3 regions of the Streptomyces sp. NPDC060205 genome follow, and region 1 is predicted to be linked to each of the others. Evidence: riboswitches for the same ligand, from Rfam matches in the RefSeq annotation. Region 1 holds a riboswitch; each other region holds the start of a gene.

The links. Region 1 has a riboswitch for cobalamin ahead of metE (5-methyltetrahydropteroyltriglutamate--homocysteine S-methyltransferase). Riboswitches for the same ligand answer to the same signal wherever they lie in the genome.
Region 2: linked by a shared signal. The riboswitch ahead of ACFWGJ_RS07575 (energy-coupling factor ABC transporter permease) and the one ahead of metE (5-methyltetrahydropteroyltriglutamate--homocysteine S-methyltransferase) in region 1 are both predicted to bind cobalamin.
Region 3: linked by a shared signal. The riboswitch ahead of ACFWGJ_RS25110 (cobalamin biosynthesis protein) and the one ahead of metE (5-methyltetrahydropteroyltriglutamate--homocysteine S-methyltransferase) in region 1 are both predicted to bind cobalamin.

What each region holds. Positions count from the first base shown of each region.
Region 1 is NZ_JBHWZP010000001.1:47,976-52,288, forward strand. It holds gene metE (5-methyltetrahydropteroyltriglutamate--homocysteine S-methyltransferase) at 1-1,758, opposite strand, end outside; cobalamin riboswitch at 1,923-2,141, opposite strand; gene ACFWGJ_RS00230 (SDR family NAD(P)-dependent oxidoreductase) at 2,172-2,951, opposite strand; gene ACFWGJ_RS00235 (maleylpyruvate isomerase N-terminal domain-containing protein) at 3,134-3,787, opposite strand; gene helR (RNA polymerase recycling motor ATPase HelR) at 3,924-4,313, opposite strand, start outside.
Region 2 is NZ_JBHWZP010000028.1:29,387-33,699, reverse strand. It holds gene ACFWGJ_RS07585 (cellulase family glycosylhydrolase) at 1-570, opposite strand, end outside; gene ACFWGJ_RS07580 (nuclear transport factor 2 family protein) at 730-1,470, opposite strand; cobalamin riboswitch at 1,624-1,806, shown strand; gene ACFWGJ_RS07575 (energy-coupling factor ABC transporter permease) at 1,836-2,603, shown strand; gene ACFWGJ_RS07570 (energy-coupling factor ABC transporter substrate-binding protein) at 2,600-3,001, shown strand; gene cbiQ (cobalt ECF transporter T component CbiQ) at 3,008-3,757, shown strand; gene ACFWGJ_RS07560 (energy-coupling factor ABC transporter ATP-binding protein) at 3,754-4,313, shown strand, end outside.
Region 3 is NZ_JBHWZP010000153.1:7,656-11,968, reverse strand. It holds gene ACFWGJ_RS25120 (anion permease) at 1-674, shown strand, start outside; gene ACFWGJ_RS25115 (hypothetical protein) at 687-908, shown strand; cobalamin riboswitch at 1,289-1,443, shown strand; gene ACFWGJ_RS25110 (cobalamin biosynthesis protein) at 1,558-2,520, shown strand; gene ACFWGJ_RS25105 (cobyric acid synthase) at 2,517-4,061, shown strand; gene ACFWGJ_RS25100 (putative cobaltochelatase) at 4,123-4,313, shown strand, end outside.

The sequences.
Region 1 (4,313 bases):
GCCGAGCGGCTGGTCGTCACGGACGAAGGACCAGGCGAGCATGGTGACGGGCCCGGTCAGCATGCCCTTGACCGGCTTGGCGGTGAGCGACTGGGCGTACGTCGTCCAGCGCACCGTCATGGGTTCGGGGCGGGAGATGTCTCCGGCCAGGATCGGCGGCCGGACGTACCGTGTGCCGTAGGACTGGACCCAGCCGTGCTGGGTGGCCAGGTAGCCGGTGAGCTGTTCGGCGAAGTACTGGACCATGTCGTTGCGTTCGGGCTCGCCGTGCACGAGCACATCGAGGCCGGTCTTCTCCTGGAACGAGATCACCTCGCCGATCTCGGCCCTGATGCGCTCCTCGTACCCGGCGCTGTCGATCCGCCCGGCGCGCAGGTCGGCCCGTGCCGTGCGCAGTTCCGTCGTCTGGGGGAACGAGCCGATGGTGGTGGTCGGCAGCAGCGGCAGGCCGAGATGGGCGCGCTGGGCCGCGGCCCGTTCGGTGTACGGCCGCGAGCGGCGGGCGTCGGCGTCCGTGACGGCGGCGGCCCGGGCCCGTACGGCGGGGTCGCGGGTGATCGCGGACCCGGCGCGGGAGGCCAGGTCGGCCCGGTTGGCGGCGAGTTCGGCGGCGATCGCGCCGGTGCCGCCCGCGAGCCCCTTGGCGAGAGTGACGATCTCGCCGGTCTTCTGCCGGGCGAAGGCGAGCCAGCGGCGGATCTGCGGCTCGATGTCGCGTTCGGCGGTGGCGTCGAGGGGGACGTGGAGGAGGGAGCAGGAGGCGGCCACGTCGACGCGGTCGGCCAGGCCGAGCAGGGTGCCGAGGGTGGCGAGGGATGCCTCCAGATCGTTGACCCAGATGTTGCGGCCGTTGACCACTCCGGCGATCAGACGCTTGCCGGGCAGTCCGCCCACGGCGGCGAGCGCGTCCAGGTTGGCCGCGGCGGCCTCGGTGAAGTCCAGTGCCAGACCTTCCACCGGTGCCTTGGCCAGCACCGGCAGGGCGTCGCCGAGGCGGTCGAAGTAGGACGCCACCAGCAGCTTCGGACGGTCGGTCAGAGCGCCGAGATCCCGGTAGGCGCGGGTGGCCGCGGTCAGCTCGGCCGGTGTGCGGTCCTGCACCAGAGCGGGCTCGTCGAGCTGGACCCACTCCGCCCCCGCGGCGCGCAGATCGGCGACGATCTCGGCGTACACGGGCAGCAGCCGGTCGATGAGGGTGAGCGGGTCGAAGTCGGCGGCGACACCCGGCGCGGGCTTGGCGAGCAGGAGATAGGTGACGGGTCCGACGAGGACGGGACGTGCGGTGAGCCCGAGCGCGAGGGCTTCCTTCAACTCCGCGACCTGCTTGCCGGAGTCGGCCGTGAAGACGGTGTCCGGGCCCAACTCGGGCACCAGATAGTGGTAGTTCGTGTCGAACCACTTGGTCATCTCCAGCGGCGCCACGTCCTGGGTGCCGCGCGCCATGGCGAAGTAGCCGTCGAGCGCGTCGGCCTCGACGGCCGCGCGGTGGCGTGCGGGGATCGCACCGACCATGACACCGGCGTCCAGGACGTGGTCGTAGTACGAGAAGTCACCGGTGGGAACCTCATGGATGCCGGCCTCCGCCAGCTGCCGCCAGTTGGCCCGGCGCAGCTCGGCTGCGGTGGCCCGGAGGGTGTCGGCGTCGACCCGGCCCTTCCAGTAGCCCTCGACGGCCTTCTTCAGTTCCCGGTTCTGTCCCTGGCGGGGGTAGCCGTACACGGTGGCCCGTGCCGCCGCGGCTGCGGACTGCGCTGTCACGGAAATCTCCTTCGCGAGATATCTCCCTGGGATCCCGGGACGGGACGCGAGCGCGAAGGGGTGACGGACCGGACGGACTCCGACTCGCGCGCAGAGCGCGGTCGTCCGCTCGGTCAAGTACGCCGACCCGCCCACGAGGTCACCGGGATCTCCGCGCACGAATGGTTCGCGCACGGGCAGTTGGCAGGTCTTCGGACTCGCGGGCACGCCCTCCGTCCGGAGGACACCTACTGGCCGTCGCTTCCCAGACCCGGCCGGGCCCAGTGCGTGTGACGGCGGTCGTTCCCACTCACCGCTGCGGGGCAGTCCCGGATTCCCACCGGGTTCCCTCTTGCGACGCACCCGCCTGGCGGACGGGGCGAACCAGCTGCACCGGCCACCCTACGGGTCCCGGCCCGGTCGTGGAAAACTTTTCAGTGCACGGAGAAGCCGCCGTCGACGAAGACCGACTGACCGGTGACGTACGCGGAGGCGGCGCTCGCCAGGAAGACCGCCGCGCCCGCGAAGTCCTCCGCGAGGCCGTTGCGTCCGACCATCGTGCGCGCCGCCAGGGCCGCCACCTTCTCCGGGTCGGACGACAGACGCCGGTTCAGCGGCGTCATCACGAAGCCCGGCACCAGTGTGTTGACGGTGACCCCGTACGGCGACCAGGCCTCCGCCTGGGAGCGGGCCAGGGACTCCAGCGCCCCCTTCGAGACGCCGTAGGCACCGCTCTGGACGAAGGCGCGGTGTGCCTGCTGCGAGGTGACGTGGATGATCCGCCCGAAGCCCCGCTCGGCCATGCCCGGGCCGAAGCGGCGGCCCAGCAGGAAGGGCGCGTCCAGGTTCAGGGCCATGGTGGTGTCCCAGACCTCGTCGCTCAGCTCACTCATCGGCGGCCGGAGGTTGATCCCCGCGCAGTTGACGAGGATGTCGGGCTCGCCGAAGGCCTCGACCGCCTGCTCGGCGGCCTCGCGCACCCCGTCACGCGTACCGAGATCAGCGCTCACCCGGGCCGCACGGCAACCGAGTGCCTCCAACTCCCGGACCGTTGCGGCCAGTTCCGCTTCCTTGCGCGCCACGACGACCACACTCGCCCCGGCGCGCGCCAGCGCTTCCGCGATGCCCCGCCCGATGCCGGAGCTGCCGCCGGTCACCAGGGCGACCCGGCCGTCCAGGGAGAACAGTTCTGAGAGGTAGCGCTGCGAGTCCATGGCGGCACCCTAGAAGGGCACCGCCGGGGGCGCACCGGCGGGGGTGCGATGCGGCCGCGCGGCGAACGGCCCAGGTCAGGAGCCTGGTCCCAGGTCAGGGGTCTGGTCCAAGGTCAGGGGTCTGTCACGGCGGGCGCCGACCGACCGGCCGGCTTCGTACCCGCCCCGGACCGGACGCCGGCTCAGCCCAGCACCAGCGGCAGCCGCTCGGCGAGGGCGCCCAGCGCGGTCTTCTCCACGTCGGTCGGTGTCCGCCGTCCCGTGCCGATCAGCAGCGCGGCCTTGTCGGAGAACGAGGCCGGGAACGCAGCCCCGGCGATCTGCTCCAGGGACGCGCGAGCCGCCGCCAGGGTCTCGGCGGGCGGCTGGGTGGTCGAGGTCAGCCGGGAGATCAGGTCGAGGTGGTGCAGGGTCGCTTCGAGGACGTACACGGACAGGTAGTCGCCGACGGTCAGCACCTCGTCGCGGGTACCGACGCGGGCGGTGGGATCGGCGAGTCCGGCGGCGCGGCCCGCGGCGGAACCGACGTCGTCGAAGTGGAACTTCAGCAGCTCCGGTTCCCCGTACGCGGCGGCCAGCCGGGGGATCAGCGCGTCCAGGGGATCCTCGCCGGCCGGGGTCCCGCCGAGCTGCCAGTAAGTGACCGCGTCCACGGTCGGTTCGGTGTCGGCGGGGGTGACCAGGGTGATCAGGATGTCCTGGGCGTCGATGACCAGGTGGCACACCAGATCCCGGACGAGCCACCCCGTACAGCCGGACGGCTGCTCGAAGTCCTCGTCCGGGACCTCGGCGACCGCCGTGCGCAGCGCGGTCCAGGCGAGCGAGAAGAGCTTCACCGCGGCACGGTATGCCGGAACATGGCGACGGACAAGCGTATGCGGCGTACACGGACAAACGTAGGCGACGGACGGCGGGTCCTCGCGATCACCAGGCAGGGAGCGCCACCCGGCGGTCGCGCGGACCCCGCCGGGCTCAGCCGCCGGTGAGGACGACCAGTTGCCGGGTCGCCCGGGTCATCGCGACATAGCGGTCGACCGCTCCCGCGACACCCGTCCCGTACGTCTGCGGGTCGACGAGGACGACCAGGTCGAATTCGAGCCCCTTGGACAGTTCCGGCGTCAGCGACCGGACGCGAGGCGTGGACCGGAACGTCGGATCGCCGATCACGCACGCGATCCCGTCCGTGTGCGCGGCGAGCCAGGTGCCGAGGATCGCGTCCCGCTCCGCGACCGAGCCATGGACGACGGGAACGCCGTTGCTGCGGATGGAGGTCGGCACGTTGGCGTCCGGGAGCGCGGCCCTGATGACCGGCTCGGCCTCTGCCATGACCTCCTGCGGGGTCCGGTAGTTGACGCTGAGCGA
Region 2 (4,313 bases), on a different contig from region 1:
GCCCGCGGGGTCGGTGTTGCCCCAGGGCTCGTTGCCGATGTTGACGATGACGTAGTTCTCCTGGCCGGTGAGTACGCTCTTGAGGCCGATCCAGTAGTCGGCCGCGTGGTCGAGCGTGCCCGCCGCCGCGTCCTCGCCGTAACCGGTGGTGTCGTGCACCTCCAGTACGCAGATCAGCCGGTTGGCCTTGCACTGGGCGATGACGGCGGCCACGTCCTCAGGACTGTTCTTGCTCCAGCGGTGGCCGTCGGACAGGACGACGCGCACGGAGTTGGCTCCGAGCGCCTTGATGTCGGCCAGCGACTGGGTCTCGCCCGGGTACCAGGTGTGGGCGTGATTGACGCCGCGCATGACGAAATCGTTGCCGTTGCCTTCGAGCAGGCGGCCGTTGTCGACATGGAGGCCGGTCGCGAGGGCGCCCGGGGACGCGCCGGGCGGGTCACCCGGCAACTGGGCGTGTGCGGCGGTCGGGACGAGCGCGCCGAGGACGACGAGCCCGAGCAGGGCGGCCAGCCCGGCGAGGAACGTGCTGACGAGGTTCTTCCGTGTCGTGCTTCTTGTTCTTCTCACTGCGACTCCAGAAAGTGAGCGTCAAGAAACGGGGATTGCGGGAAAGTGGGAGCGCTCCCATACAGTCACCTTGCCAGGGGCACGTCAAGACTTGGCGCATGCTCCGCCGCGTAACGGATGTGCCGGAGGGGGCCTGCGGGAGGCCCCCTCCATGACGCGTCAGGACCCGGCGGCTCCGGGGACCCCGGTGTCGAAGGGCACGGACGTGTGCTGATGGACGATCAGCCAGCGATCACCCGTCAGCCGGTAGCCGGTGGTCACTCGCGCCGTGGTGTCCAGTGCCTGGCCGCCGGCCAGCGTGGCCCGCATCCGGACGAGCGCGTGGCTGAAGGCGATGCTCTCGTCGACCCGCACGCGGAATTCGAGCACCTCGCGCTCCACCGGCCCGGACAGCGCCGCGAACCAGACCTCCTCGGCCTTGCGGAGGGCGTCGACCCCGCGCTGCTCAAGACCGCTCACCGGGTGGAACACCTCCACGTCCGGCGCGTAACAGGCCATCGCCCGGTCGAAGTCCCGCTCCCGCCCGGCGGCCGTCAGTTCCGCGTCGAGCCGGCGGATCTCCCCCTCGGCGTCCTCGTCGTCCCAGAACGCGCGCACCTCCATGGCCCCGAGGGCCGCCACCGGATGCTTCGCGGCGGCCGCCACAGCCTCCTCCAGGCTGTCGCACTCAAGGATGTCGTACCCGGCGACGTACTCCTTCGTCTCCGCGAACGGCCCGTCGGTGCGCAGCACTTCGCCCTCGCGCACGCGCACGGTCACCGCGTCGGCCGGGGGCCGCAGCCGGTGGCCGTGCAGCCGTACACCGGTGCGCACGCTCAGCTCCTCCACCCATGGTTCGACGGGTGCCGTCCCCGTGGCGTCGGCGGTGTCGTCGCCGCAGACGAGCAACATGTACTTCATGGTTCCTCCCGGTGTTCCTGAGACCTTTTGCCTCCCCGACGAACCGGGGTGAGCCGAGTCGACACTTCCGCAGCATCTCTTACGAACCGGCGCGCGCCGCGTGACCACTCTCACGCCCCCCGGGGGCCGCTTGTCACCACCCCTGTACGCGCACTACTGTCACGACGCCTTGGTGCTCGGGAAATCGGTGTGATGCCGGTGCGGCCCTCGCCACTGTGATCGGGAAGTCCGGCTCCGGCCCTCACGGGCAGCCACTGGGTCCTCGGACCCGGGAAGGCGGAGCACGGGTGGTGTTACCCGTAAGCCAGGAGACCGGCCAAGGCGCGTCAACCATCCACGAGGTGCTGGAGAGGGTCTGCTGAGCCATGCACATAGCCGAGGGTTTCCTTCCTCCGGCGCACGCGGTCGCCTGGGGCGTCGCGTCGGCGCCGTTCGTCGTCCACGGAGTCCGGTCGCTCACCCGTGAGGTCAGAGAACATCCCGAGAGCACGCTCCTCATCGGCGCGTCGGGGGCCTTCACCTTCGTCCTCTCCGCACTGAAACTGCCGTCGGTGACCGGCAGCTGCTCGCATCCGACCGGCACCGGCCTGGGCGCCATCCTGTTCCGGCCGCCGATCATGGCGGTCCTGGGCACCATCACCCTGCTCTTCCAGGCACTGCTGCTCGCGCACGGCGGACTGACCACGCTGGGCGCCAACGTCTTCTCGATGGCGATCGTCGGCCCGTGGGCCGGCTACGCGGTCTACCGGCTGCTGCGGCGGTTCGACGTGCCGCTGATGGTCGCGGTGTTCTTCGCCGCGTTCGTCGCCGACCTGTCCACCTACTGCGTCACCAGCGTGCAGCTGGCGCTCGCGTTCCCCGACCCGAGCAGCGGATTCCTGGGCGCGCTCGGCAAGTTCGGCTCGATCTTCGCCGTCACCCAGATCCCGCTCGCGGTGAGCGAGGGGCTGCTCACCGTGCTCGTGATGCGGCTGCTGGTGCAGTCGAGCAAGGGTGAACTGACCCGGCTCGGTGTGTTCCTGGCCGGCAGGCGGTCCCGGGCCGAGGGGTCCGCAGCGGACAGGGCGCCCGAGGATTCCGCGACGGACAGGCCGGCCGAGACGAACGACACGACCGGGACGGTGACCCGATGAGCCGTAACACGAAGATCAACGCCCTGCTGCTGTTCGTGGTGGCCGCGCTCGCCGTACTGCCGCTGGTGTTCGGCATGGGCGACCACAAGAAGGAGCCGTTCACGGGCGCCGACGCGGAGGCCGAGACCGCGATCACCGAGATCGAGCCGGACTACGAGCCGTGGTTCTCACCCCTGTACGAGCCGCCGTCCGGTGAGATCGAGTCGGCGCTGTTCGCCCTCCAGGCCGCCCTCGGCGCGGGCGTCCTCGCCTACTACTTCGGCCTGCGCCGGGGCAGGCGCCAGGGCGAACTGCGGGCCCTGGCACAGCGGGAGGGCGGTCAGGACCCGACGGCTGAGGCACTTGGCGGTGCCGGTGGGTCCGTGGCCGAACCGGGCCGACCGACCGAACGGGCCTGAACCTTCGTGCTGCCGATCGACGCGGCGGCGCACAGCAGTCGCTGGCGCCACCGCCATCCCGTGGACAAGGCCGTGCTCGGCCTCGGCCTGACCGTCCTCGCGATCTCGCTCCCGCCCTGGCCGGGCGCCGCCCTGGTCCTGGTGACCGCCCTCACCGTGCTGCTGGGCCCGGCGGCGGTACCCCGCCGGCGGCTCTGGCGCGCCTACCGGGTACCGCTGGGCTTCTGCGTGACCGGAGCGCTGCCCCTGCTGCTCCAGGTCGGCGGCCCGGACGGGTTCGTGACACTGGCCGAGGGCGGTCCGGTACGCGCCGGTGAACTCCTGCTGCGTACCTCGGCCGCCTCGCTCGGCGTGCTCCTGTTCGCGTTCACCACTCCCCTGTCGGATCTGCTGCCGCGGCTGGTGAACGCCGGGGTGCCCGCGCCGGTCGTCGACGTAGCCCTGGTGACGTACCGGATGAGCTTCCTGCTCCTCGACTCCGTGCGCCGGATCAGGGAGGCGCAGGCCGCCCGGCTCGGGCACACCACACGGGCCGCCACCTGGCGTTCGCTGGCGGGGCTCGGCGCCACCGCCTTCGTGCGGGCCTTCGACCGGGCGACCCGGCTGCAGGCCGGACTCGCGGGCCGCGGCTACGACGGCACCCTGCGCGTCCTGGTCCCGGAGGCCCGGATCTCCGCGCGCTTCACCCTCGCCAGTGTCGCGCTGCTCGCGGCGGTGGCCGCACTCACCCTCGTACTGGAAAGGCCGCTGCGATGAGCGAGCCCGTGCTGGTCGCCCTGCGGGGCGTGTCCTACGCGTACGAGGACGGCCCGACCGTGCTCGGCGGCCTCGACTTCGAGGTGCGCGCGGGGCGCGCGCTCGCCCTGCTCGGCCGCAACGGCAGTGGAAAGACCACCCTGATGCGGCTGCTCAGCGGCGGACTGCGCCCGCGCAGCGGGCAGTTGACCGTGGAGGACCGGCCGGTCCGCTACGACCGCAAGGGCCTGACCCTGCTGCGCACGACCGTGCAGCTGGTGGTCCAGGACCCGGACGACCAGCTCTTCGCCGCGTCCGTCTACCAGGACGTGTCGTTCGGACCGCTGAACCTCGGCCTGCCCGACACCGAGGTACGGGCCCGGGTGGACGAGGCGCTCGCCGCGCTGGACATCTCGGCGCTCGCCGAACGCCCCACCCATCTGCTCTCCTACGGGCAGCGCAAGCGGACCGCGATCGCGGGTGCCGTGGCGATGCGGCCCCGTGTCCTGATCCTCGACGAACCGACCGCGGGGCTGGACCCGGACGGGCAGGAGCGGCTGATCGCGACCCTTGACGG
Region 3 (4,313 bases), on a different contig from region 1:
ACGGCACGAACGACGCGCAGAAGACCATGGGCATCATCACCCTGGCCCTGGTCACCGGCGGAGTGATCGCGCCCGGCTCGAACCCTCCCCTGTGGGTCATCGTCTCGGCCGGTATCGCCATCGCGCTCGGCACCTACCTGGGCGGCTGGCGCATCATCCGCACCATGGGCAAGGGCCTCACCGACCTCGCGCCGCCGCAGGGCTTCGCCGCCCAGACCAGCGCCGCGACGGTCATCCTGGCCTCCTCGCACCTCGGCTTCTCCCTCTCGACCACGCAGTCCTGCTCCGGCGCCGTGATGGGTTCGGGCCTGGGCCGCAAGGGCGGTGTCGTCCGCTGGTCGACCGCGACCCGCATGTTCGTCGCCTGGGGCCTCACGCTCCCCGCCGCCGGACTGGTCGGCGCGGGCGCCGAGTTCCTGACCAAGCAGGGCACCTGGGGCATCATCCTCACCGGCGCGCTGCTGATCGCAGGCTCCGCGGTCATCTGGACGCTCTCCCGCCGCCAGCCCGTCACCGTCGACAACGTGAACGACGACCACGAGCCCGCGGGCGTCGTGACCACCGCGATCGCCGCCGTCACCCCGCCGCCCGCCGGTCCGGTCGCCGCGGCCGACGACCTCAAGACCACCATCCCGGGCCCGGACGTCGAGCCCGCCCGCCCGGCCACGGTGTAAGGAACGAACCGCATGAAGATCGACTGGGCAGCCCTCGGCTCCGTGTTCGGAGTCAGCCTCATCGCCACCGTCGCCCTCGTGGGCCTCTTCACCCTCGGCATCGTCGGCCTCACCAAGCGCGAGACGGCCGCGGCGCAGGGGGGCTCCGCGACCCTCGCGGTCACCGGCGCGTACGCGTGCTTCGCCGCGTGTGCGGCGGCCGTGGCGTACGGGATCTATCTGATCGTCGCCTGACCGCCCACGGCCGCCGGGCGATACGCCCGGAGTGCCACCGTCCGCCTCCGCCCTGTCGGGGCCGCGTCAGCCGCGGTTTTGGCAGGGCGGTCGCATGTCCGCGCCCGGGGGACGTCGAACGAGTCCCGGCCTGCGCAGCACGGCGGCGAGGGCCCCGGCCGCGGGCAGCACGGCCGCGTACCGCTTCCCGGTCACCAGGTCCCCGATCAGGAACCCGCTGCCCCCTCAGGATCTGTCATCGCATGTCACGCACAGTGATCGCAAGGGTGGGGTGGGAGCGCCTCCGGGGCGGGTGGTTCGGCGTCCGCGGCAGCCGGTCCGCGAGGAGGGCCCGTCGGCCGATGTGGGTCTCGGCACACTCTCCCGTCGCAGGTCAACAGCAAGTTGACGGGTGTTCTCGGACCGTGGTGGACTTCCGAGGCCATGTACGTCGGCAGAAGAGGAAGCCGGTGCGAATCCGGCGCGGTCCCGCCACTGTTACCGGGGAATCGATCTCCCCGGGAGCCAGGAACTCTCGCCGTCGGTCTCGTCGAACCAGGGCGTGGACACCCTGAGTGAGGACATATCGCCATGCGCGCCCACCTGTCGTGGACCAGTGTGCCCGGGCCCGGTACCGGGCTTCCGCCTCGTGCAACGGCGGGCTGAACCGATGCGAGCCGAGCGCGTCTTCGCGTACGGCGCCGCCGCCGGCCTCCTCGGTGACCTGCTGCTCGGCGATCCCCGCCGAGGGCATCCGGTCGCCGCGTTCGGCCGGGCCGCGGGAGCCGTCGAGCGGGCCCTGTGGCACGACCACCGAGGCTGGGGGGCGCTGCACACCGCCGTGTGCGCGGGCGGCGCCGTCGCCCTCGCCGTGCTCGCCGGGCGTTCCGTGCGGACCTCCCCCGTCGCCTCCGTCGCCCTGACCGCCGCCGCCACCTGGGCCGTCGTGGGCGGGACCTCCCTCGGCCGTGAGGCACGGGCCGTCGGCGGGGCGCTGGCCGCCGGGGACATCGAGGTGGCCCGGGAGCGGCTGCCGCATCTGTGCGGGCGCGACCCGCAGGCACTGGACGCCGACGGAATCGCCCGCGCGGTGGTCGAGTCGGTCGCCGAGAACACCTCCGACGCCGTCGTGGGCGCCCTGGTGTGGGGCGCGGTCGCGGGCGTGCCAGGTCTGGTCGGATTCCGGGCCGTCAACACGCTGGACGCCATGGTCGGCCACAAGTCGCCCCGTCACCGTCGGTACGGGTGGGCGTCCGCCCGGCTCGACGACGTGGCGGGGTGGCCCGGGGCCCGGCTGACCGCGGTCCTCGCCGCCGTCGCCGGGGGGAATCCACGCGGGGCCGTCACCGCCTGGCGCGCCGACGCCGCCAGGCATCCGAGCCCCAACGCCGGGCCGGTGGAGGCCTCGTTCGCGGGGGCGCTCGGGGTCCGGCTCGGCGGCACGCTCTCGTACGCGGGACGGGTCGAGCACCGGCCCGTGCTCAACGGGCCGGGTCGGGCCGTGGAGGTCGGGGACATCGAGCGGGCCGTCCGGCTCTCGCGCCGCGTGAGCCTGCTCGCGCTGGGCGCGAGTGTCGCCGGGCGGCTGCTGGCCACGTCGTTGGTGCCGAGGGCGAAGGGGCGTACGTCATGAGCGGGGGAACGGGCGGGAGGCCGGGCGGCCGGCCGGGGGGCGGGCTGCTCGTCGCCGGTACGACCTCCGACGCGGGCAAGAGCGTCGTGACCGCCGGGATCTGCCGGTGGCTGGTGCGGCAGGGTGTGAAGGTGGCGCCGTTCAAGGCGCAGAACATGTCGTTGAACTCGTTCGTCACCCGCGAGGGCGCCGAGATCGGGCGGGCGCAGGCCATGCAGGCGCAGGCGGCCCGGGTGGAGCCCTCCGTGCTCATGAACCCCGTCCTGCTCAAGCCGGGCAGCGACCGCAGTAGCCAGGTCGTCCTGATGGGCAAGCCGGTGGGCGAGCTGAGCGCGCGCGGCTATCACGGCGGACGCCAGGAGGCGCTGCTCGGGACCGTGCTGGACTGTCTGGCCGAGTTGCGGGGCACGTATGACGCGGTGATCTGTGAGGGGGCGGGCAGTCCCGCCGAGATCAATCTGCGGCGCACCGACATCGTGAACATGGGGATCGCGCGCAATGCGCGGCTGCCCGTGCTCGTGGTGGGGGACATCGACCGCGGCGGGGTGTTCGCCTCGTTCTTCGGGACGGTGGCGCTGCTGGCGCGCGAGGACCAGGAGCTGGTCGCCGGGTTCCTCGTCAACAAGTTCCGCGGGGACGTCTCGCTGCTGGAGCCCGGCGTCGACATGCTGCGCGGGCTCACCGGGCGGCACACCTACGGCATCCTGCCCTTCCGGCACGGGCTCGGCATCGACGAGGAGGACGGGCTCCGGGTGTCCCTGCGGGGGGCGGTGCGCGAGTCCGAGGTCTCCTCCCCCGTCGGCGAGGACATCCTGCGGGTCGCCGTCTGCGCGATCCCCCTGATGTCCAACTTCACGGACCTGGACGCCCTGGCCGCCGAACCGGGCGTCGTCGTGCGGTTCGTGGACCGCGCCGAGGAACTCGTCGACGCCGACCTGGTCGTCGTACCCGGCACCCGCGGCACGGTCCGGGCCCTGGAGTGGCTGCGGCGGCGCGGCCTCGCGGACGCCCTGGTGCGCAGGGCCGCCGAGGGGCGCCCGGTGCTGGGCATCTGCGGCGGCTTCCAGCTCCTCGGCGAACACATCGAGGACGAGGTCGAGTCGAGGGCCGGCGCCGTCGACGGCCTCGGACTCCTGCCCGTACGCGTCCGGTTCGCGCGCGAGAAGACCCTGACGCGGCCCGTCGGCGAGGCGCTCGGCGAACCCGTCCAGGGGTACGAGATCCATCACGGGGTCGCCCGGGTCACCGGCGGGGAGGCCTTCCTGGACGGCTGCCGGGTCGGCGAGGTCTGGGGGACGCACTGGCACGGCTCACTGGAGTCGGACGGCTTCCGGCGTGCCTTCCTGCGCGAGGTGGCCGCCGCGGCGGGCCGGCGCTTCGTACCGGCCCCGGACACCTCGTTCGAGGGGCTGCGCGAGGAACAGCTCGACCGGCTGGGCGATCTGATCGAGGAACACGCGGACACGGACGCGCTGTGGCGGCTCATCGAGTCCGGCGCACCGGCCGGACTGCCCTTCATTCCACCGGGAGCGCCCGTATGAGCGTGTGCGAAGGCCGCCTGGACCACGAAGTCCGTATGGGCTATTGGGAGGACGACAACCAGTGAGTACCCCGTTTCCGTTCACGGCCGTGGTCGGTCAGGACGACCTGCGCCTGGCACTGCTGCTGAACGCCGTCTCCCCCGCGGTGGGCGGTGTGCTCGTCCGCGGCGAGAAGGGCACCGCCAAGTCCACGGCCGTACGCGCCCTCTCGGCGCTCATGCCGCAGGTCGACGTCGTCCCCGGCTGCCGTTT